2 regions of the Bacillus sp. CIS52 genome follow, and region 1 is predicted to be linked to the other one. Evidence: riboswitches for the same ligand, from Rfam matches in the RefSeq annotation. Region 1 holds a riboswitch; the other holds the start of a gene.

Evidence for each region. A riboswitch is a leader RNA that binds a small molecule or an ion and turns the genes downstream of it on or off. The one in region 1 is predicted to bind S-adenosylmethionine.
Region 2: linked by a shared signal. The riboswitch ahead of metE (5-methyltetrahydropteroyltriglutamate--homocysteine S-methyltransferase) and the one ahead of ACH32G_RS03355 (methionine biosynthesis PLP-dependent protein) in region 1 are both predicted to bind S-adenosylmethionine.

What each region holds. Positions count from the first base shown of each region.
Region 1 covers NZ_JBIUFR010000001.1:754,604-766,493, forward strand. The annotation lists gene ACH32G_RS03315 (hypothetical protein) at 1-298, opposite strand, end outside; partial or broken gene ACH32G_RS03320 (hypothetical protein) at 362-489, opposite strand; gene ACH32G_RS03325 (hypothetical protein) at 585-1,382, opposite strand; partial or broken gene ACH32G_RS03330 (hypothetical protein) at 1,660-1,933, opposite strand; gene ACH32G_RS03335 (hypothetical protein) at 1,941-2,303, opposite strand; gene ACH32G_RS03340 (WD40/YVTN/BNR-like repeat-containing protein) at 3,276-4,388, opposite strand; tRNA gene ACH32G_RS03345 (tRNA-Val) at 5,604-5,676, opposite strand; gene metC (cystathionine beta-lyase) at 5,813-6,988, opposite strand; gene ACH32G_RS03355 (methionine biosynthesis PLP-dependent protein) at 6,981-8,102, opposite strand; SAM riboswitch class I at 8,171-8,296, opposite strand; gene ACH32G_RS03360 (esterase family protein) at 8,471-9,193, shown strand; gene ACH32G_RS03365 (YjcG family protein) at 9,218-9,733, shown strand; gene ACH32G_RS03370 (GNAT family N-acetyltransferase) at 9,738-10,169, shown strand; gene ACH32G_RS03375 (AbrB/MazE/SpoVT family DNA-binding domain-containing protein) at 10,330-10,563, shown strand; gene ACH32G_RS03380 (ABC transporter ATP-binding protein) at 10,564-11,301, shown strand; gene ACH32G_RS03385 (ABC transporter permease) at 11,294-11,890, shown strand, end outside.
Region 2 covers NZ_JBIUFR010000001.1:643,243-655,132, reverse strand. The annotation lists gene ACH32G_RS02735 (hypothetical protein) at 1-300, shown strand, start outside; gene ACH32G_RS02730 (hypothetical protein) at 322-786, shown strand; gene ACH32G_RS02725 (glycosyltransferase) at 791-1,918, shown strand; gene ACH32G_RS02720 (BclA C-terminal domain-containing protein) at 1,938-2,828, opposite strand; gene ACH32G_RS02715 (nucleoside deaminase) at 3,012-3,482, opposite strand; gene ACH32G_RS02710 (MFS transporter) at 3,603-4,787, opposite strand; gene yeiL (transcriptional regulator YeiL) at 4,870-5,541, shown strand; gene metE (5-methyltetrahydropteroyltriglutamate--homocysteine S-methyltransferase) at 5,589-7,877, opposite strand; SAM riboswitch class I at 7,961-8,115, opposite strand; gene ACH32G_RS02695 (S8 family peptidase) at 8,256-9,215, opposite strand; gene ACH32G_RS02690 (STAS domain-containing protein) at 9,435-10,268, shown strand; gene ACH32G_RS02685 (energy-coupling factor transporter transmembrane component T family protein) at 10,314-11,075, opposite strand; gene ACH32G_RS02680 (ABC transporter ATP-binding protein) at 11,050-11,890, opposite strand, start outside.

The DNA of each region.
Region 1 (11,890 bases):
CACTTTTAAAAAGGGCATCAGCGATTCTTTCCTTATCCCAATCACTTACCTCTCCATCAACCTCTTGAACGATTACGTATTCTTCCTGGAGCGCATCAATTAAGCGCGGATCAGCAAGAATCGTCCTTTGATATGCGTCTCTTCTGTCAGCACCTCGGCGGGCGCCCGGCTGTCTTCCGTTTTGCAGCCATTCGAGAGTGAATTCAATGTCACTGATCATGCTACTGATAATCTTTTTGTCGTTGATCTGTTCAGCCGTCAGATTGACTTCAGCCGTATCTTTGTAGAGCCGATACATTTTTCTTGTTTCTCTTAAAGCTCGTTTGTATTCAATGATTAACTTGCATTCTGATTCCTCCCCTTATTTGCGCTTAAATGCGCCGCCCTTGCCTCGTTTAAGTGTTTGCATGTTCGTGTTCATCATTTGTTGCCAGAAACGATCTGAGCGCTCCTGCGTGTTTTATTGAGCTTTTTCTTTTCCAGCTTCATGTCATTCCTCCGTTCAAATAAAAAACGGACACCAATCAGAGCACAGTGATTCTGTGCAATGATCAGTGTCCGCAGGCTTTCCGTCTTGGACTATATTAAGCTTTGTCTTTTATAAACATTTTCTTATCACATAGTTCATCTAATTTTATTATCTTTGTTTCCGTGCATAATTTGGGCTTTGGTTCATTTCCTAACAAAATAAGTTCCTTGCTGATTGCATGTAAAACATACCAATAGTCCTCACTCTCTTCATTTGTTGAAGGATTTTGTTGACGTTCTTGTTCGGATCTATCTATAACAATATATTTATCTTTTGACCATTCGACTAATCTGGATACCGGCCTCATTAAAAACGGAACTGGTAAAGAAAAAACAAAAGGAAGAGCCAGGATGCAAATTAGTTTAGTTAATTGGTTCTCATCTTTGGTACTTCCGATTATAAAACCATCAAGCGCAACGTAGAACAAGATTAAACATATTACAAAAATAATAACAATGCTACACCTTGCCAAATATGGTTTGAAAAAATTCGAAAATCCCCAGTCCTTGTCCTCAAATTCTTTGATAAACAATATAATTATGAATAATATTTCTCCAATCGTAGCAGTTATTGTACCAACCGTCGTAGATGTATTGAAATTAACTGTCCATTCTGGTAAATTGCTCAAGCTTAGTATAGAAAGAAAAACCGCTGTCCAAAATACTGTCTGCCAAAAGTGACGCCAAATCATTATTGTAAACAATTTCTCTTTAGAAAAAAGCTTCTTTTCAAATATATTGGCAGTTAAAGTAGTTATTGGCCTAAATGTTACAACTAACCCGTAAGCTAAGATACCTGCAGCAGCTATATAACCTGGTATCCCAATACTCTTAAGCAAACCAACAACATCCATAACATTTCCTCCTCTTCTAAATAGTCTCTTTTTAAGATCGGCAAATTATGGATTTTCTTTAGTTTTTTAAAAAATACTATTAAATCGGGTTCATTTGTCATTCCTCTTCTCTATTACTTATCAATATCTTGAAAAAACGTCGTAGCCGTGAACGAAATGATTGCCCCAATCAAAGCAAGGTCCACTTTCTCTTTCCTGCCTTTATTCGTAATGAAAATAAAACCAGAATCCTAACCCCATCAGCAGAAAAACTATTCTTAGCGCCATCGAATCCCCCTTATTTGATATGACAATTGACTGATTCAAATGTTCCCATGTAGTTCCCCTTGCCGGATTCCAGATTGATGGAATATATTCCCTTTACGCTCTTATTCTGGATTGTTTTCACGTTGAATAATTTCAGAGGCGTTGCCGTTTTAAAATCTTGTATAAGTGGGGGCATACGTGAACACCCGACTGCTCTACACGGATTGATTTTGCCAGCCAGACCAAGCCGCGGAAGCAGACGGAGCAACGGCCGCCGCTCCCGTTAGTAATACCGCTGATAGAATTTCCTTGTTATTGCTTCTCCTGCTTTTTGTATTCTGCGATTTCCTTAGGGGTGGCCATTCGGATTTCGTCTGTGTCTGTCCTGTTTGCCGCTTGAACGCCTTCCATGTTTTTCACCTCGCCGACTACTCCCAAATGCTTTAAATACACATGATCGCCAATCTTGAAACGATTCTGTTTGGCCCGCTCCTCGATCACGCCCCTGTACTCAGCCGCGGCTTTCTTTTTTAAATCAGCCAGACACTTTTCACAAAGTGTTATTGTTACAGAATTGCCGTTAAAATCAGCAAACGAAACCGCTCTGACAGATTTCTTTTCCGGGTGCATCGAGCATGTTTTCTTCATAGGCGATGGCCGTGTGAATTTAATCATTCCGCTTCCTCCTCAAAACATGTCTTTTCGTCCCTCTGACATAACAGCGGATGAATGGGAAGGTCCAACCGCATACGAACCGTCACGACACATGGAGATTGCCTTTCCTTCGCCGTCTGACGGATATTCATACATCCTTCATAGCTGTAAGCCTATATTCCTTTATATTCCCAATGCTTGCCGCACTTCCCTGTTAGGATGAAGTTTCTAAAGCTGTTGACCAGTTGCCGCATGTTGGCTCCATGCGAAAAGCCATGTGGACCGCCGTATCCCAATTCATACGGGTAATTTTCAGCCCTCTAATATGTGTGTATGCTTTTTAAAGGAGGTGCATCACATGATGTTCTAACAACCAATTCAACTTAAATAAAGTGATTTAGTCGACAAAAAGATTGTCAGGAGCAAAAAGAACGGTGAATCTAAAAGCAATTGATCTTTTTGAATATGGATTGTTAGTCAACGCATTTTCCAAATTAATAAGAAGCCCCCCTCAGTTAATGGTGGGGGGCTTGATAACGTGGCCGATATTTCTTTATTGAACTCAAATGTCTGCATTCCAATACCGTCCAGATATACTTTCTATAGATTGGAATATTTTAAGCATGGATTTCGGAGAAACGAGAATCTAGCAAGGAGGTTTATCCACGATCACTTATAGTTATCAGTATATCCATAAAAAAGGTCAAGGAAATACCTTAACTATATATTAACCTTACCAATTTACATTCAAGCTCATCATGTTCGAATCCGTAAAAACCATTGATCCACACGTCACCGCAGCTGGCTCCTTGTGTACTCATTAAAAGTAGTGATTTCTCCATCCACCCATTCTTCCGCGCTCAGATTCAAATGATTACCTATACCCTAGCTTAGTCGGCCAATAATGAAGATTTGTGTCATCAGCTATAGTGTTTCTATTTGACTATATTATAAAGGCAATACCTAAAAAGATATTGCCTGTTTCATTTATTATTATGAGTTTTCCGCCATAATAACACCGTTAATATTATTTTTTATTCCACTGTTAATGGAAATCCATCGTTTACCATCTAAGGAGAATAAAACAGTTCCAGAATCCCCCACTGCAACAAAACGGTTATTTACGTTATCCCATTCAACATCATTTAGTTTGTTGGTTGTAGGAGAAGTTGCTTTAGTCCAATTGTCTGCATCCTCAGAATAATAAATTGCTCCAAGATCTCCTACAGTAATGTATACACCATCTTTATATGTAACAGAATTCAGAGGAGTATTATACCCCAGTACCGTCGTTTTAAAATTTTCGCCTTTATCAGAGGAAACAGCAACTAAACCATAATCGCTAAATGTCCCTCCTGCTTGTTGGCCAACAGCCACAACCTTATCTCCATTGTAAATGGCATCAAAATATTCACCATCAAAACTTCCTTTTCTAGTAAAATTAATACCATCAGAAGACTCACTTATATAGTTTGTAGCATATGAGTTACCAAACATAAGAATCTTATCATCAATTGCAACTCCAGTGAACACGACACCTAAGTAGCCACCTGTGGTGTAACTTGAGTTTTTGGATTTATAGCCATTGACTTTCTGTGACCAGTTCGCATCACCGCCAATTGATGTGAAAATTGTTGAAGTGGTCCCATATGTGCGTGATTCTCCTCCACCGGCGGCAAATTTATTATCACTTGTTTTGATCAAATCAAAAATTGGCCCGCCTCTAAAACTCCCAAGTTGATCCCATACTTTTAAACTATTATTCCATTTTAGTATTTTTGCATAATAACCATCGTCTGCAGTAGCATATAGGTTTTTGCCATCAAATGATTTCACATCTTTAATTGGTGTTGTTGATGATTTATAAACCCATTTGTTATCAGTATAATTAAAAACTGAACTAGAATTAACAAAATTATAATGACTTATATCTCCCGACTCAGATAATAATGAAGCATTTTCACTAGGAAGAATGCCTACCTCTGCAGCAGAAGCTACATTGTCTATAAAAGAAGTTTGTGGACCTGACTCAGTTAGAAAACCTACACAACCCAAAATAGAAACTGAGGAAACTACTTTCAATAACATACTACTTTTTCTATTCATATGTACCTCCATAATCTAATAATTATAAATCATTTCAATATTTTCATTTCGCAATATTAACATATCATTTAAAAAAAGTAAATTCATCCTAAATAATAGAATCACACCTATGGATAAAGGACTTTTTCACTATCAGGTATGACTGTGAATTTTATCAAATAAAATAGCAATCAGCCAAAGTGAATTTCATATCCTACCAATAATTTAAACAATAAAATGTATCTAACGACTAAATAAGTAAAATAATGTATTAGTTCTACTTCATCAAGTGTCACTTCTGCATGAGTTCCTTTATTTACTGCTTCATGACGCGATCTGACCTTTAAATCTCAAATGTAACCCAACAATAGATGAAAACTCTTTGCTAGTAGACTTGCTCAATATGTGGGTAAAGAGAATCAGCAATCTCTTTATAATTCTTCTGCAGGTATGTACTGCATTTGCCCAATCTTCATTATTGGTTGATTTAAGATTTTCGTGTACTAAAATAATTTTTTAAATTGCCTTTGGACAGATTTCTTTAAGAGCAGTGTCAACAGTTTTACGTTTTCGTTTAAAAATATACTCTGTTATCTCACCAAGTTTTAATTCATGTTTTAAATAAATACATACTCGTATAATCTAGATTTGACCTTCTCAATCTTCTGTGTATCTTCTCGTATTGCTAGAGCCATGTTTTTCCGTCCAAGGGCAAATAACCCCTTGGCGGTATATGAAGTGATTGAGAGGAAATAGAGATACCTCTATCATAAGCCATATTCATTCTAGCTTTTGAGGTTCAACAGTCGCTTCCATTACAGCAGTTTGTTTCTATAAATGCTCTTCAACTTTATTGTATCTTTGACTTTACTGTCTGGGTTATCTTTAATAGCATCTACTAGACTTACGTAAGCTTACCTACTTTTGTTAAGTATCATCTTCTGAATGTTATACAGCATTCGCAGTGTTTTAAAGCGCGTATTTATCGTGATGAGCGTCTGAAATAATCCGTCTAAGTCATTGAGATCACGAAGTTTACGCCTGCGTGTTCGTTTAATTGGTTTCCCTTTTCGAATATCATCCATAAAAAAAAGAACGCCTCCTATTCCAGTTTAATAGAATAAGAAACGTTCAAACACGGTAACGGCCCGCCGCTACCCTGCGCCTTAATACGACTAAGTCAACGCAATAAAAAACGGCTAGAAACGTTGATATAACGCCTCTAACCGCAGTGTATGATTCCGACTGGGCTCGAACCAGCGACCTCTACCCTGTCAAGGTAGCGCTCTCCCAGCTGAGCTACGGAATCATGATATGTATGTGTTGCTGGGTATGTTGTTGTCTCTCTGACATTTATAATTATATATCCTGCTTAGCCGTTCGTCAACACTTTTTTATCAAAAATAAAAAAAGGGGCGGCGCTCAATTGGCGCCGCCCTTTTCATTTATAATCTGACTTTGGCGGGAGTTATTTTTTTCAATGCCTGTTCGAAGTCGCGTTCTAAATCTTCGGCGTTTTCGACCCCGACGCTCAGGCGCAGAAGGCCGTCTGTGATGCCGCGTTTTTCCCTCTCCGCTTTCGGCATGGCGGCATGCGACATGGTTGCAGGGTATGAGAGAATGGATTCAACGGCGCCTAGGCTGACCGCAAATACCGGAAGAGATACATTTTCGACCAGCTTTTTGACGGCTTCTTTGCTTTCCAGTTCAAAGGACAGGACGGCGCCCGCTCCGCTTGCTTGCCGTTTATGGATATCGGCTCCCGGGTGTCCGGCAAGGCCGGGATAGTAAACGTTTTTGACGGCGGGGTGCCCGTCAAAAAAGGCAGCCAGCCGTTCAGCCGTCCGGCTCGCTTTTTCCAGTCTGACCTGCAATGTTTTTAAGCCTCTCAATACGAGCCAGCAGTCCTGAACGCCGAGCACCGCTCCAAATGAGTTTTGCAGCTTATACAGCTGATTGCCGAGCTCTTCATCCTTGACGGCGGCAAGGCCTGACAGCACATCGCTGTGGCCGCTTAAAAATTTCGTCGCGCTGTGAAGCACGATATCTACGCCGAAATCAAGCGGCCGCTGCAGTGCAGGCGTCATGAAAGTGTTGTCAAGGTATGTCAGACAGCCGTGTTCTTTTGCCAGCTCGACGACGGCTTTAACGTCCGTGATGCCGAGCGTCGGGTTTGACGGTGTTTCCATATAGATGGCTTTCGTATTCGGCTGGATGGCGCGGGCAACCGCTTCTGTGTCCGTCATATCGACAAAAGTGTGTTCGATTCCGAAACGGGACAGCACTTCTGTCACCATGCGGAATGTTCCGCCGTATACATCCTCCGTGACGAGAACATGGTCGCCTTGGGATAAGAGCAGAAACGCCGTCGAAATCGCCGCCATTCCGGAGCTGAAAGCAAAGCCTCTCGTTCCGCCTTCAAGACCTGCGATCGTTTCTTCAAGCGCTGTTCTTGTCGGTGTGCCGGAGCGGCTGTAATCATATGTCCCGAATTCTTCAAAGGAAGACTGATGAAATGTGGAAGCATGCTGAATCGGCACGCTGACGGCTCCTGTAGCTCCGTCAGTTTTAAATGGATTGTGCACGAGCTGGGTTTCCAGCGTCCAATTTTGATTACTCATATGACACGGCCCCCTCTTTTACTTGCTGTAATGCCTGCTTTACATCCCGCTTCAAGTCTTCTGCATGTTCAATTCCCACTGAAAATCTCAGCAGGCGGTTGCAGACGCCGTTTGCGATACGGATATCTTCCGGAATGTCCATGTGCGTCTGTGTCGCGGGGTATGTAATAAAGCTTTCCACCCCGCCGAGACTTTCTGCAAAACAGATCGTTTTCAGCGCCTTTAAAAACGGATTGACCCATTCCTCTTTTTGCAGCCGGAAAGAAAGCATTCCGCCTTTTCCGGGATATAACACGTCGGCGATTTCTTCTTCCTGTTCTAAAAATTCTGCAAGTTCACGGGCGTTTTCTTCATGACGCTGCATTCTGAGCCCGAGTGTTTTCATCCCTCTCATTAAAAGCCACGAATCAAATGGCGGGAGAACGGCTCCGATCGCATTTTGGTGATTAAACATGATGTCGCCGAGCTCTTCATCCTTTACGACAGCAAGACCGGCAAGGAGATCATTGTGCCCGCCTAAATATTTTGTGGCGCTGTGAATGACGATATCGGCTCCCAGTTCAAGCGGGCGCTGGATGACCGGGGTATAAAACGTATTATCGACAATCAAGAGCAGGCCGGCTTCTTTCGTAATCCGGGCGATTTTTTCAATGTCCGCCTCCTGCATTAACGGGTTTGTCGGCGTTTCAACAAATACCGCTTTCGTGTTTTCCGTTAATTTGGAGCGTAAACAGTCTTCATCGCTGAAATCATCGTAAATAAAGCTTAAGCCGTATTTTCTCCATTCATTTTCAAACAAACGGTATGTGCCTCCGTATAAATCGGAGGATACAATCAATTCATCCCCGCTTTTAAATAAAGCCATAATCGTTTGAATGGCTGCCATTCCCGAGCTGAAAGCAAAGCCTCTCGCACCGTTTTCCAACACGGCGATAGCGTCTTCAACGAGCTGGCGTGTCGGGTTTTTCGTGCGCACGTAATCAAAACCTGTAGATTCTCCTATTCCTCTATGCCGGTAAGCGGTGGACAGATAAATCGGCGGACTGACCGTTCCTGTTGCTTCTTCGCTTCTATTTCCAATTTGGGCTAATTTTGTTTCAACATGCTGCGTCATCAGTAAGCACCATCCTTTTCAAAAATAAAAAAGCTCCCTCTTCATAAGAAGAAGGAGCTTTTCTCTTCCTCTTATCTTCCAAGCATGTGAATCGCTTGCTGGATTTAGCACCTTGGCACTTTGCCTTCCCGCGGCAAAGCAAACCGGTTGCTGAGGTTTCAAAGGGCCAGTCCCTCCACCTCTCGTGATAAGAATATTGTTTTGTATTTTCTGATTGTTCTATATTAACGCACTATAAAATGGATTTCAACAACTTTTTAATTTTCTGAACTCTCGCAAGAAGTGCATCTGAAGAAAGAAATTTCTAATAATTCATGGTACAATAGGGAAAAACCATCAAGACAAGAAGCGGCCTGGAGGAATGCGAAGTGGCACCGAAAACCGGAATCATTCATGAGAAAAAACTTTTCTCTCATGAGCTTGAAGAAGAAATGACCGTTTTGGTCTACCTGCCCAACACTTACTCCCCTCTGTATAAATATCATACGGTCATCGCCCAGGACGGCCATGATTATTTCAGATTAGGGAGGATCGGGCGGCAGGCGGAAGAGCTCATGTCAAAAGGGGAAATTGACCGCTGCATCATTATCGGCGTCCCATATAAAAATGTGCGGGAGCGAAGAAACACATACCATCCCGAAGGCTCTAAGTTCGCCTCATATAAACGGTTTATCGCAAATGAGCTCGTTCCTTTTATCGACAAAGAATATCCGACTTATCAAGTCGGATACGGCCGCACCATGATCGGGGATTCCCTCGGCGGAACCGTCTCGCTCATGACGGCGATTGACTATCCGAACATGTTTGGAAACGTCATCATGCAGTCTCCGTATGTTGACGGGCACGTGCTGGATGCCGTCCGGCAGTCGGAGGATCTCAAACAGATATCCGTTTATCATCAAATCGGAGAAAAAGAAACCGATGTCCACACGACGGACGGCCAGGTGCTTGATTTCACCGCGCCGAACGAAGAGCTCAAACAGCTGCTGGAAAGCAAACAGTCTGAATACACGTATGAAACCTTTGACGGGGATCATAAATGGACATACTGGCAGCCGCTCATCACGCCGGCGCTGAAAAAAATGCTGTAACCATTCATTAAGGAGGGAACTTTCATGAAATACGGTATTGTTTTATTTCCATCAAAAAAATTACAGGATCTCGCAAATTCGTACCGGAAACGCTACGACCCGAGCTACGCGCTCATACCGCCGCATCTGACGGTAAGAGATCCGTTTGAAGCGACAGAACAGGAAATCGAGCAGATCGTATCACAGCTGAGACAGACGGCGAAAGAGTCGCACCCGCTCGTTCTGAAGATCACAAAATACAGCTCGTTTTCTCCTGTGAATAATGTGATATATATGAAAGCGGAGCCGACGGAGGAATTAAAAACTCTGAGTGAGAAATGCTACTCAGGAGCATTGTCCGGTAAGCCGGAATACAGCTTCGTTCCGCATGTCACGGTCGGCCAGAAGCTGTCGTCAGATGAACATTCCGACGTACTCGGACAGCTGAAAATGCAGGACATTTCCCACGAAGAAGTCATCGACCGTTTTCACCTGCTCTATCAGCTGGATAACGGCTCATGGACTGTGTACGAAACATTTTTATTAGGCGGAGGAGAATAACTGTTTGGAAGCCATCGTTGCAAAAACTGAAAAACATCTGAATGACGCTTTTTTCGTCAGAAAAGAGGTCTTTGTGAAAGAGCAGCACGTTCCGGAAGAAGAGGAAATTGATCAATTCGAAGACGCGTCAGAGCATATAGTCATATATGACGGCGGCCAGCCGGTCGGAGCCGGCAGATGGCGCTTGAAAGACGGGCGCGGAAAATTAGAGCGCATCTGCGTGATGAAAAGCCACCGCTCTCTCGGTGTCGGAGCAATCATTATGCAGGCGCTTGAAAAAGCGGCGGCCGCCCAGGGCGCCGGCAGCTTTATCTTACATGCGCAGACGCAGGCGGTTCCGTTTTATGAAAAACAAGGGTACCGCGTCACATCCGGCGAAGAATTTCTCGATGCCGGCATCCCCCACCTGGAAATGATAAAGGAACACAAATTATAAAATCAAAAGCACTTCTGCTGATATGGCAGGAGTGCTTTTTTTATGAAAATATTACTTTTTCATGAATTTTATTGAATTTTATGGAAGGTTAATGTATGTTTAGTATACGAAGTATTACAATTCATACAAAAAATACAATTCACACAACGGAGGGATACACATGACAGCACCTAAAGGAAAGCATATATTCGGGACCGTTAAAGTTGGCACAAAAGGCCAGATTGTCATTCCTAAAGAAGCAAGAGATGTTTTTGATATAAATCCCGGGGACTCACTGCTTATGCTCGGGGATGACCAGCAGGGTATCGCACTTGTAAAACAAGAACTCTTTTTCGAATTTGCAAAAGATATTTTAAACGCAAAGCAAATTGACGCAGATGGCGAGGATGAGTAAATGCACGCGATTGAGCTGAAGCAATTAACGAAACATTATAAAGAAACCGCCGCCGTTGACCGTCTTGATTTTTCAGTTGAAAAAGGAGAATTTTTCGCTTTACTCGGTGAGAATGGAGCTGGAAAAACGACATTAATCAGCATGCTTTGCGGCCTCCTTTCTCCGGATGAAGGTGATGCATCAGTGCTCGGCTTCAGCATTTTGACTGATTTGGATAAAATTAAACCGAAAATGAATATATCTCCGCAGGAAACAGCCATTGCCCCTCATTTAACCGTACGGGAAAACTTAGAGTTTATAGCCGGAGTCTATGGAATTTCCAAAAAAGAAGGAAAAAAAAGAACGGATGAGATGCTCGAATTGTTTCAATTAAAAGAGAAAGAAAGAGCAAAAACAAAAACATTATCAGGCGGAATGCAGCGCCGGCTCAGCATCGCCATGGGTATGATTACAAAGCCGGATATTTATTTCTTAGATGAGCCGACATTAGGGCTGGACGTCCGTTCACGCCGCGAGTTGTGGAAAAATCTTGAGGCATTAAAGGGAGACATGACGATTATTTTAACGACACACTATTTAGAAGAGGCCGAAGCCCTGGCAGACCGTATTTGCATTTTAGAAAATGGGACATTAAAAGCACTGGGTACGGCAGAGGCTCTGAAAAAGCAAACTCATTCAGCCACATTTGAAGATGCCTTTTTAGCGATTTGTGACGGGGAGGCGGGACTTTATGCTTGATTTCGCCATACGCAACCGCAAAGAGATTTTTCGTGATCCCCTATCTATCATCCTTGGAATCGCACTGCCTGTTATTCTATTGTTTCTGTTTACGGCGATTGAGAAAAATGCGCCGCTTGACACCTTTAAAGTCCAGCATTTAGCACCCGGACTCATTGTTTTCGGCTTTGCTTTCCTTACGATGTTCTCTGCCTTGCTGATCGCAAAAGACAAACAGACCGCTCTTCTGACCCGTTTGTTTGCTTCTCCTTTAAAAACAGCCGATTATGTCATCGGTTATACACTGCCGATGCTCCCGTTAGCCGTTTTACAAATTGTCATTTGTTTTACCGCAGCAGCGGCTGCCGGTTTGTCAGCCGAATGGATCAATCTTCTCGCCGGTATCGCTGTACTGCTGCCGATTGCGATGATGTCCGTTTTCTTCGGTTTATGTTTAGGGGCTGTGTTTACGGACAAACAAATTTCAGGTATCGGAACGATTTATATAACACTCGTGCAATTTCTGGGCGGAGCTTGGATGGATGTTAATCTGCTCGGTGAGACGTTCAGACATATTGCTTATGCCTTGCCGTTTATCCACTCGATCGAG
Region 2 (11,890 bases), 110 kb from region 1:
TGCATGGATCCTGATGACCGAAGCGATCCGAGTGACCCGGACGATCCTGATGACCCGTGGGACCCAGATGAACCCTGCGATCGTGATGATCCTGATGACTCGTGGGACCCAGATGAACCTTGCGATCGTGATGATCCTGATGACCCGTGCGACAATCCAAGCGACTCATGTGATCCGCGCTTTCCGAATCCTCCGCCCGAAGATCCGTGCGACGGTCTGTTTTACGGCCGCATTGGCTGCTGTGAGTGCGGGGATTGTGAGGAATGCGAATGGAGGAGAAAAGGCGGGGAGCGTTCATAAAGGAAGAGATGGGTGAAGCATATGCCGTATCCAAGCCTCTCAAAAGCGAAACAGACATCTTTTGAAGCGATGCATTGTCTCACAATTGCGCTGTTACATATATTAGCTGTGACCGTTGAAAAAAGAAAGGATTCAAATTACAAAGAAGAAATCAGGCTGTTCTCCGCATTGTGCCGCTGGCAGGCGGAAACAGGCGGGCGGCTGTTTTTAATGATTAGCATGGAAAGAGAGAAGAAGCGGATGTATGAGCGGCACTTTCACGAAATGAAGACAGTGACGGAACGAACGAAAAAATTCATTTCTGAAAGCCCGCCAGAATTCCGGACGCATCCCATTACGAAACGGGCGGTCAGGCAGCTTCGGGAATGGGATCCGGAATCATCTGCCGAACCTGCCGTCAGATGGGTGCGGCCTGTTTTCGTAACGATGAACGGCACTCCTGAGAAGCCTTGGTTCAATCAACAACTCCAAAAGCGGGAAAGGTGAGAACATGAGCGGAAATGCTGAATGTAAACTGACGCTTTGCATGATTGTAAAAAACGAGGAGAGATATATCTCCCGGTGTTTATCAAGTGTACAAGATATTGTGGACGAGATCGTCATTGTAGACACCGGATCACAAGATAATACAAAAGATATCTGCAAAAGCTTTCAGGCCAGAGTGTTTGATTTAGAATGGGAGAATGATTTCGCCAAGGCGAGAAATTACGGCCTGCAGCATGCCAATGGGGATTGGATTTTAATGCTTGACGCTGATGAAGAGCTCGATCAGGAGAGCGGCCGCTTTATCACTTCGCTGCTTCATGATGAATTACCGAGCCGGGGTCTTTTAAAAATCATCAATTACACTGGGAAGCAGCTGGATGAAAATGAAGCGTTTGAAAGCATGCAGCCGAGATTGTTCCGCAATCGTGAAGGCCTTCTGTACCAAGGCAGAATTCACGAAAATATCACCTCTTCCAATGAGGAAGAAAACAATACTTTTTTTACGCTTCCTTGTGTGATTCATCACTACGGTTATTTGGAGCAGGAAGAAAAGATCAAACAAAAACATAAACGGAATATCAGCATTTTAAATGAAGAGCTTTCAGAGGAGAATCCGGATCCGTGGCTTATTTATCATTTGGCAAGCGAATGCTGCAGAATAAAAGACTATGAAAAAGCATTACATCTTGTCAACGGATCAATTTTTCAATTTTTAAGCGAAAAACGAATGCCTCCGTCTCTCTTGTATCATTTAAAATATACAATGTTGCTTGAACTCAAACGGTATGAAGAAGCGGAGCAAGGGATTGAGAAGGTGCTCAGGCTTTATCCTGATTACAGCAATCTTCATTATTATAAGGGCCTTATATTATATCATTTGGGAAAGTACAGAGCAGCTATCAAAGCATTTGAAAACGGAACGAAGATTGAAGAAGAAAATGCTGGCCACTTACATTTAAAAGGTGCCGGCGATTTCAGAGCTTTTTATCATATGGCGAAATGCCATGCTGCATTAAACCATGATATGACGGCCGTCGCTTACGCCAAAAAATCCGTGAAATCTAATCCTCAATTTAAACCTGCACAAGAACTTCTGACACAATTAAAAAAGGATCAGCGGACAAACGCCTGATCCTTTTTTTTTGTTCCTGTTAAGATAATCGAATAATGTTCAACGCCGCACCGGCACTTCCTCCAAGCAATGCCGCCGCACCTAATAATCCGAACAGCTGAAGCTGGATGGTGCTGCCTGCTGACAAATTCACAATGAAGGAGTTGTTGAAGTTTGCCAATGACACGGCAGGTGCAATAATTGAACTTGCAGGCGGGGTGCCATTAATCAGGACCCGTGAACTTACAAGCAGGCCGGCTGCTAAATTAATCTGGTAGGAGATATAGTACCGTCCTGCCGTCGCAACGGTAAACACAGTATTAGCAGCATTAGCCGTAATATCTGCGGAAAGGTTTTGATCATTCGGCAAGGAAATGGCTGTGCCGCTGATAACAACAGCGACAACACCGCCGCCCGTATTACTTGCAAACCCGGAAGTCGCCGTTAAACTTGTTCCGGTGACACCCGCAGCGCCGGTGGCTCCAGTGATACCAGTGGGTCCGGTGGCTCCGGCAGCACCAGTGCTGCCTGTGGGCCCGGAGACCCCTGTAGCTCCGGTAATTCCTATCGGTCCATTTTCTCCAGCATCGCCAGTGGCCCCGGTAATCCCGGTCGGTCCAGTCGGCCCCGCCAGTGAAGGAACATTTGTGATACTGTCCAATTTTGAACCGAGAAGAAGTTCCTGTTTCATTAAGCTGTCAAGCGTATGACGGACGCTCTCATTCAAGTTCAAAATATCCGTAAGACTTGACGGCGGCCCTGTTAATCCGGGAATCGTTCCGAGCGCATATTGGATTTTTTCTCCTTCCGCATCCAGAATATGTGCCATTCCCAGCTCTTCCATCGCAATTGATGAAAGAAGAAGGTCAATGGTATCGTCCCTGGAATGGGTCACGACAGGGGTGATGTTAGGTAAATTAGGCTGTGACACAATGTCCCTCCTTATGAGTTGACAGAAAATGTCTTCATTACGTATTAAGTCCCCGAAAAAAAGCGTAAAGCAGTACTTTATCAATATATTCACTTATGCTGTCCATTTTTCTGAAAGAATGATCTTAACTAACCAATTGCGTCCACGAAAAATAAACCTGCGTTGTAAGCAGGTTATTCGGGATTAATATACTTTTTTGCGGGCGGAAGTTTTCCAGGCGTCAAAGGGCGCGGTATGATCGGAGAAGCTGAGATGATAAAAAGGAATTGATCTCTCCGTCCGCTGTTTCTTGATTTCATCATATATGAAGGTGTCATCAAAGCCTGCATCAGAAGCATCTGAGTGGCTGGATGCGTAATATACCGCTTTTGGCCTCGCCCAATAAATGGCGCCTAAACACATAGGGCAGGGTTCACAGCTTGTGTAAATCACACAATCATCAAGCTGATATGTTTGAAGCGTCCGGCACGCATTCCGGATCGCCGTTACTTCAGCATGGGCTGTCGGATCGTTGCTGGATGTCACATTGTTCTGCCCTTCGGCGATAATGACGCCGTTTTTAACGATGATGCAGCCAAAAGGCCCTCCGCCTTCATCCACGCTCTCAACTCCCAGCGTGACCGCCCGCTTTAAAAATGAAGTGTGCTGATTCATCTCAAGTCCCCCTCGGTTGATCGAATACTTTAACTATAGCTGAAGATACATCGCAAAACATTGGCAAATCGGTCAAAATAACTGCTGGAAATGGGATCATATATATAAAGAAAGCTTTGTCTATATATCTTGTGCATGTCCTGCAAAAACTCTCTTTTTCATTTCCAGTTTTCTGTATAAAAGGGCAAGAAGCATAGAGGGGATCGTACAAACAACCATTCCGATAAAGGCATACCGGGGTTCAATTTCATATAAAAAACCTCCGAAAATAGTAAATACCGCAGTGCTCCAGCTGAGCGCAAGCGCTGAATATATGCCTTGGGCTTTCGGGACTTGCGCAGGGGAAATATGTTTAATTAAGTATTTCATAAATGCATAGTGTCCCATCGCGAATGAACAGGCATGCAGCGTCTGCGCGAGGCAGAAAATGATGACATGCGGAAAGGCAAAGACGAGTACCCAGCGTACGGTAGCACCAAGCGCCGCCAAAGCGAGTAAAGCACCAGCCGTAAATTGATGAAAGCATCGGTCAGCGATTGCGAAGAAAATGATTTCCGCAATAACGGCGATGTTGATGATGATTCCGATTGCATATGCGGGTGCATGAATTTCCTGCAAAAAGAGATAACCGTAATTGTAGTAAGACGCATGTGCCGCCTGCAGCAAGATAACGATTGCGAGCACCAGACCGAAATGTTTGATGCGGAATAAGGCAAGCATGCCCTCTTTTTTTGTACAATCTGTTTCCGGCCGTTTTGAAAGAACAGCGGGCGCATGCATAAAGCTGAGGCATACGAATATCAGAGTGCCCAAAAGCAGTGCCCATAAAATCACTTGATCTCCAAATATACCTGTAAAGACGGACAGGATGACGCCGGCTGAAACAAATCCGGCGGACCCCCACTGCCGGCTGGTCCCGTAATCTCTTAATTCATTATGCTGTACCAAAACGCCGCAAGCGCTGTCCAAAGCAGGCATCAAAGCCGGATAAAACACATGCAGCCCTAATGTGACAAGAAGCAGGCTTAGAAAAGAGTCAGCCGGAATATAACATAAAAGCGCAAGAAGCGTACCGATTCTGGCTCCGTTCAATATGGCTCTGCTGCTGAATTTTCCGGATAAATAAGGAAAGAAAAGCAATGTGGAAATTCCTCTTGCCGCCAGACCTAAGCTCATAATGAAACTGGCTTCGGATACAGAAACCCCTTTTATATGAACCATCCATCCCGTCCAATAGGGCAGAAAAATCCCCCATGTCATAAAAAAGCTAAAAAAATGCAGACTCATCCAGCGATATGCGTTCATTCCCGTTCCTCCTTTTCATTGGCATGTTATCATGTAAAACGTAAAGATAATATGAGATATCTCATATATTTCGGGGTGGGCGATGGAAATTTATAAAGGTGAGAAAAAACGGCATCAGATAGAAAAACACTCAATCGCGCATTTATTTTCTTTTCCCGCTGAAGAGTATATGGAAGTGCGGGAATATCAGCGGGATGAATGGATTATTCAAGAGGGCATGAGGCCGGACTTCCTGTTTTACGTGATTGAAGGAAAAGCGAAAATATTTGTAACCCATCAAAACGGAAAAGTATCGTTAATTAATTTTATCAACAAAAATGATTACATTGGAGAGATGGAACTATTACATGAAGTATATTACACAAAAGGCATTCAGGCCTCAGCGAAGACTGTGTGTTTCGCTCTGCCGATTTGCCGCTGCCGCGCGCAATTGCTGCAGGATGCGAATTTTCTGCGTGAATTGGCTAAGTTTTTAAGTGATAAGGCAACGCTTATGGCTTCAAAGTATTCACAAAGTCTGGCGTTCCCTGTTGAAAACCGGCTTGCTGATTTTATTTTGCAGACGGCTTATGAAGGATTTTATAAAGAGAAGCACGTAACGGTTTGTGATTATTTAGGTGTATCTTACCGTCATCTCTTGCATGTGCTGACGCAATTCTGCCAAAAAGGGTATTTGCAGAAAGAAGGGCGGGGCTATCAAATTAAGCAGCATGATTCACTAAGTGAACTTGCAGAGGCGCTGAAGAATAAGTAGCAAACCCAAAAAACAGCCATCCGCACATTAGGGGATGGCTGTTTTCATTATACAAGCTGAGCTTGTTTTTTTCGCGCCTGTTTCGCAGCGTCGACCATATTTTTTAATGCCGCAACGGTTTCTTCCTGCTGTCTTGTTTTCAGCCCGCAGTCCGGGTTTACCCAGAAGCGGTCTGTCGGACACACTTCAAGCGCATCATCGATAATTTGATAGATTTCTTCAGTAGCCGGCACGCGCGGGCTGTGAATGTCGTATACACCGAGTCCGAGGCCTTTCACGTAAGGATGATCTTTCAGATATTCTAAAAATCCTCCGTGGCTTCGGCTGTGTTCGATTGTGATGACATCCGCATCAAGGTCATTGATCGTATCGACAATATCTTCAAAGTTGCTGTAACACATATGCGTATGAATCTGCGTCTCATTTTTCACAGAAGACGTCGTTAATCGGAAAGCTTCTGCGGCCCAAGTTAAATATTCATCCCAATCCTGCGTTTTTAACGGCAGTCCTTCGCGGAGCGCGGGTTCATCCACTTGGATAATCTGAATACCAGCATCTTCAAGCGCTTTTACTTCTTTTCTGAGGGCAAGCCCGATCTGGAAGGCGATTTCTTTTCTTGAAATATCCACGCGCGGGAATGACCAGTTTAAAATGGTGACAGGTCCCGTCAGCATGCCTTTCATGTGCTTTTCTGTCAGCGATTGGGCATAGACCGTATCTTTTACCGTCATCGGTTCGATAAATTCGACATCTCCGAAAATGACAGGCGGACGTACGCAGCGTGAACCGTAAGACTGCACCCATGCATATTTCGTAAAGGCGAACCCGGCCAGTTTTTCACCGAAGTATTCGACCATGTCCGTCCGTTCAAATTCTCCGTGAACGAGCACGTCTAAGCCGATTTCTTCCTGAATCTCAACCCAGCGCTTCGTTTCCGCATTAATAAACGCTTGATACTGTTCATCCGTCCAATCTTTTTTCCGCCATTTTTGCCGTGCGCTCCGCACTTCTGCAGATTGGGGGAAGCTTCCGATCGTCGTCGTCGGCAGAAGGGGAAGACCGAGTGATTCATTTTGCAGCGCCAAACGTTCTTCAAAGCTTGCAGGGCGGGAGAAATCTTTTTCTGTCAGCTGATTCAATTCTTCTTTTTGAGCTGAGTTCGCCCCTGTTGCGAATGCTTTCAAAGCTTTAAGTGCCGCTTTTGACTCTTCGATCTGCTCACTGACAGCCGCTTTGCCGGACAGAAGCCCTTCTTTTAAGACGCCGAGTTCCGCCAGTTTTTCTTTAGCGTATGACAGGCCGTTCAGCAAATCCTTTTCAAGATGCTCGTCAGGGTGTTTCGCCACCGGCACGTGCAGAAGGCTGCTTGAAGGCTGAATCCATAACTCCTCAACATCAGCGTGGCTGAGGATATCCAAAGCCGCATCAAGGCGTTCTTCAACATCGATTTTCCAAATGTTTCGGCCGTCGATCACACCGGCTGCCAGCACTTTATCTTTCGGGAAGCCGTACTTTTTCAATTGCTCAAGGTTTCTGCCTTTATCATGCACGAAATCAAGCCCGATTCCTTGTACAGGATACGAAACGAGTTCTTCATATGCATCAACCGAATCGAAGTATGTCTGCAGGAGGACATTCAGCCCTGAAAGCTCTTTTGCAATAGATTCATAGAGTTCTTTTGCGGCGCGGACATCTTCAGCAGAGGCTGTCACAAGGGCTGGCTCATCAATCTGAACCCATTTGACGCCTTCTGCTTCAAGCTCTTTCAGCAGCTGCACATAAAGAGGAACAAGGCGCTTTTGAATCGCTTTCGCCTCTGATTCTTCGTATCCTTTCGCAAGCGTGACGAATGTGTACGGACCGACGATGACAGGTTTCGTTTCCGCTCCGAATTCTTCTTTGATCCGGCGGTAGTCGTCAAGCTGTTTGTTTCTCGTCAGACGGAATTCAATGCTTTCGTCATATTCAGGAACGATGTAATGGTAGTTGGTATTGAACCATTTTGTCATTTCACTGGAAACGGCGTCTTTAACACCGCGGGCAATCGCGAAATATGTATCAACGGGATCTGTGATACTGCGGAATCTTTCCGGAATCCAGTTAAAGCTGACAGCTGTATCAAGCACATGGTCATAATGAGTAAAATCAGAGACCGGCACGATGTCGATATTTTGGTCAAGCTGTGTTTTGACAGCCGATAAGAATAAACCGTCAAGCTCTTTAAGAAACGTTTCTTTATCAGTGTTTCCTTTCCAATAAGCCTCAAGCGCTTTTTTCCATTCTCTGTTCAAGCCGATTCTCGGAAAACCGAGATTTGAAGTTTTGATTGTAGTCATTAAGTCTCCTCCTTTAAGTGAGATGTAACAAAAAAGCCTCTTTCTCATGAGAGAAAGAGGCTTTAACATCAAAATTTAAGCCTCTCTTATCTCTCAGATCACGTCTGATGGAATTAGCACCGTGCCTTAGGAGACTATCGTCTCGGCGCAAAAATCACGCGCCCCATTTCACAATGGAATTACGGTCGGTTGCTGTTGGGGTCAAAAGGCCAATCCCTCGCCCAACTCTCGATAAGAGAAAATATTTCAATTTTTTTGAAAAGTTACATCATTTGTTGGTTATCTTATCAGCTTATTCAGATCACTGTCAATAGAAAATCTCACATTTTAAAAATTGGTGATTTTGACAAGCGGATCAATCATTATATGAAAAAAATATCAGAAAGACAGCAGCTGTGCCTGTTCGGCTCTTTCCAGGAGCACATCAGGCGCGTCTAAATACAGAAACCCGTTCCCGGCCAATGTTTTGGAGATGTTCAAAGGAAGAGTACGCCGCACAAGCTGGGCATAAATTTCGGCTTCAGAAAGCGTCCGCTGAAACGAGTCCTGTTCAAGCCCTTTTATTAAGGCCAGCGCTCCGCTCACGTGCGGGGCGGCCATTGAAGTGCCCGTCAGCTTCCCGTATTTATGGTTGGGAAGGGTGGAGAGAATGTTTTCTCCGGGCGCCACGAGGTCAATTTCTTTATTTGCGTTTGAAAATTCTGACGATTTACGGGCGATTGAGACTGATCCGACGGCAATCACTTCGTTGTAAGCGGCCGGATACGACAGTTCTTCTGTCCGCTCGTCTCCGTCACCTTCATTTCCTGCTGCGCAAACGACCAGTACACCGCTTTTTACCGCATTTGAGACGGCTTCTTTCAGTTCAGGCACATCGTTCGGTCCGCCGAGTGACATGGAAATAATGTCCGCCTTTTGTTCAACGGCGTAGTTGATGCCGTTAATGATCCATTCGTATTTGCCGCTGCCGTTTTGACCGCCGAGAACTTTAACGATTAAAAGGCTCGCTTCCGGCGCAACACCTGAAATTCCGCCGTTTGAATCATTGGCGGCAATCGTTCCGGAAACATGTGTCCCGTGGCCGTTGTAATCGGAAATCGCGTCTTCTTTGCCTTCGTCATCATCGGTAAAGTTTTTTCCGCCGATAACCCGGTCTTTCAAATCAGGATGATTAATGTCGCAGCCTGTATCAAGCACCGCGATTTTAATATCCTTTCCTTTAAACCCTTTTGCCCACAATTCTGGCGCCTTAATCACTTTAATACCCTCAGGAAGCTCGTTCACATCCATGATCTGCTCATCCGTGACATAAGGAATCAACCGCATTTCACCATTCATAAAAAAGCCCTCCTTTTTTATGCTTGCGAGTGGATTCAAGGGTGTTGCTACTATTTTATGGCAGATTATGCCGTTCGGAAAGAGTCATTTGAAGCATTTTCATAAAAAAGGCGCAATCTATTGCACTAAATAATTTCAAATAATTGGATGGTTCAACGGCTTTTATTTTGATTCGGCATCAGCTGACGCTATAATTGGAAATGGGAAAGGAGAAGAGGTATGAAGATAAATGAAGCATTGTACGACTATTTTTCCGAACGGGTGGATCAAATTGCGAAAGAATGGATTGAAACGATGGAAGATTCGGATCCGAATTCGATTTACTCTTTGACAAATCCCGTCATCATAGAAGAGCTGATGGAGCAAGATAAAGAATTTTACCGGCATATTAATAAAATGTATATCATGCCGGAAAAAGAATTTTTAGAAGAGTTCGAGCGATGGGTGATTGAGCTTGCGAAAGACCAGAAGCATCTGGATACCCCGGTCCAGTATGTGGTCCGTGAATTCATGAGAAACCGGAGACTGTACATCGGTTATTATGATGCGTTTGCCGATAAACATGAATCTTCGTTTGCCGAGGGAGAAAGGAAGAGATGGGAGAATTTAATCGTTCAAGTATTTGATTTTACGATTTACACCTTTGTCGATCACGCCGAATATAATTCGAAAATGCAGCTGAATGCGCAAAGAGAAATGATTTTAGAATTAAGCTCGCCGGTTATTACGCTGAGCAAACGGACGGGTCTTCTGCCGCTTGTCGGCAATATTGACACGGAACGCGCCAAATACATTCTTGAAAATACGCTGAGTACATGTGCAAACCGGCTGATTGAGCATCTGTTAATCGACTTGTCGGGCGTAGTGGTTGTCGATACAATGGTGGCGCACCAGATTTTTAAATTAATTGAGGCGCTGAACCTGATCGGCGTTTCGTCCACTTTATCCGGGATCAGGCCGGAAATTGCCCAAACCGCCGTACAGCTCGGCATTAATTTCTCGGATATTACGGTTAAATCCAACCTCGCCCAGGCTCTCAATTATCATCAGTAACATACATATAAGAACAGGCTGCCGAATCACTCCGGCGGCCTGTTTTTATACAAACAACAGTGAAATGAGACAGCTTGCGCCGAATAAAAGGAGCACGAGCATGAAAAAGAACCAGTCGGCGCGGCGCACAGTAACCGTTCTGTAAAACGTGCGGTTTCGGCTACCTGTAAAGCCTTTAGATTCCATTGCGATCGCTGTGCGTTCCGCCTTTCTGATGGCGCCTGCCAAAAGCGGGATGGTAAAGCGCCTGAAGGCAAAGAGCTTTCCTTTCAGCCCGGAATCAGATGCCGCGCCTCTGATTCTGTGCGCCTGTCTGATAATCAGGATTTCATCTTTCAGAAGAGGAAGAAACCGGAACCCGGCGATCACGCCGTAAGCAAGCTTCGGCGGGAGCTTACATTGCTGAATCAGACTGAGCATAAACAGAATCGGATCGGTTGTGAAAAGAAACATCATCGACAAAGCGGAAAAACATAAAATACGAAACGCGATAGAAATCCCGAGCGCCGCATTATCACTGTTGACGGCAATCGGTCCGAGCTTAAACAGCAGATTGCTTTCGGTTGTCGGGACGTTTCCGAATACGGCGGCTGTCCATAAAGAACCGAAGGCAAGAATGACAAACGGAACCGTAAACAGCCGCCATTTTTTCAGCGGCACACGTCCCGCCAAAAGGACGCCTCCGGCAATGATAATATAAAACAAAGCAGGCGTGTACGGGTTATAAATAAACGAAAGCATAATGACGCATAACAAAACAGCCGCCGCCTTAATTGACGGGTTAACAGCCTCCAGCCGCAGGTGCATTTCTCCGCCTCCTGTCGTGTTTCATCCATTCATACCGCAGGGGCAAAGCTAAATGCGCCCGCTCCGCGATTCCGATATGATCAGAAAACAATGAGTCGGGCGTTCCGCGGTACACAAGCTTCGTGCCGCAGAGCACAACGATCGTATCGGCATAATCTGAGACGAGCTCCATATCATGTGTCACCATTAAAACGGCCGTTCCTTCCTTTTGGATCTCCTGAAGCATCAGCATGCACTCACGCGCCGTTTTTGCGTCCTGCCCGAAAGTCGGTTCATCAAGCAGCAAAACTTTCACCTGATGCATAAGCATCGTGGCGACGCTGAGCCTGCGTTTTTGTCCTTGGCTTAAAGAGAATGGATGCTGTGAGGCATAGCGTCTCAGGCCGAACCGGGTTAAGAGCTGAAGAGCTTTCTCCTTTGCGGCTTGACCGTTTTCAAAGCCGAACAGCAGCTCTTGAATGACGGAATCTGTGACAAACTGGTGTTCAGGATTTTGGAAAACATACCCCATCAGCCGCCGAAGCTCTTTTTCCGAATAGGAATCTACCGGTCTGCCGTCTATTTTGATGTCTCCGCTCACAGGACGGATGAGCTTGGCCGCGGCGGACAGGAGCGTTGATTTTCCGGTTCCGTTAGGGCCGGCAATCGCGGTGATTGACCCTTTTTTTACGGAAAAGCTCACGTCCTGAAAAATGGTGTCTGTTCCTCTTATGAATGACAGCCCGTGAACACTCAGCGCGTCCTCTGCCGAAAGCGCGGCGGGCCGGGGGCCGGGAAAGGGCGGTACAGGTTCTTGAAACAGTCTTTCTTTGCAC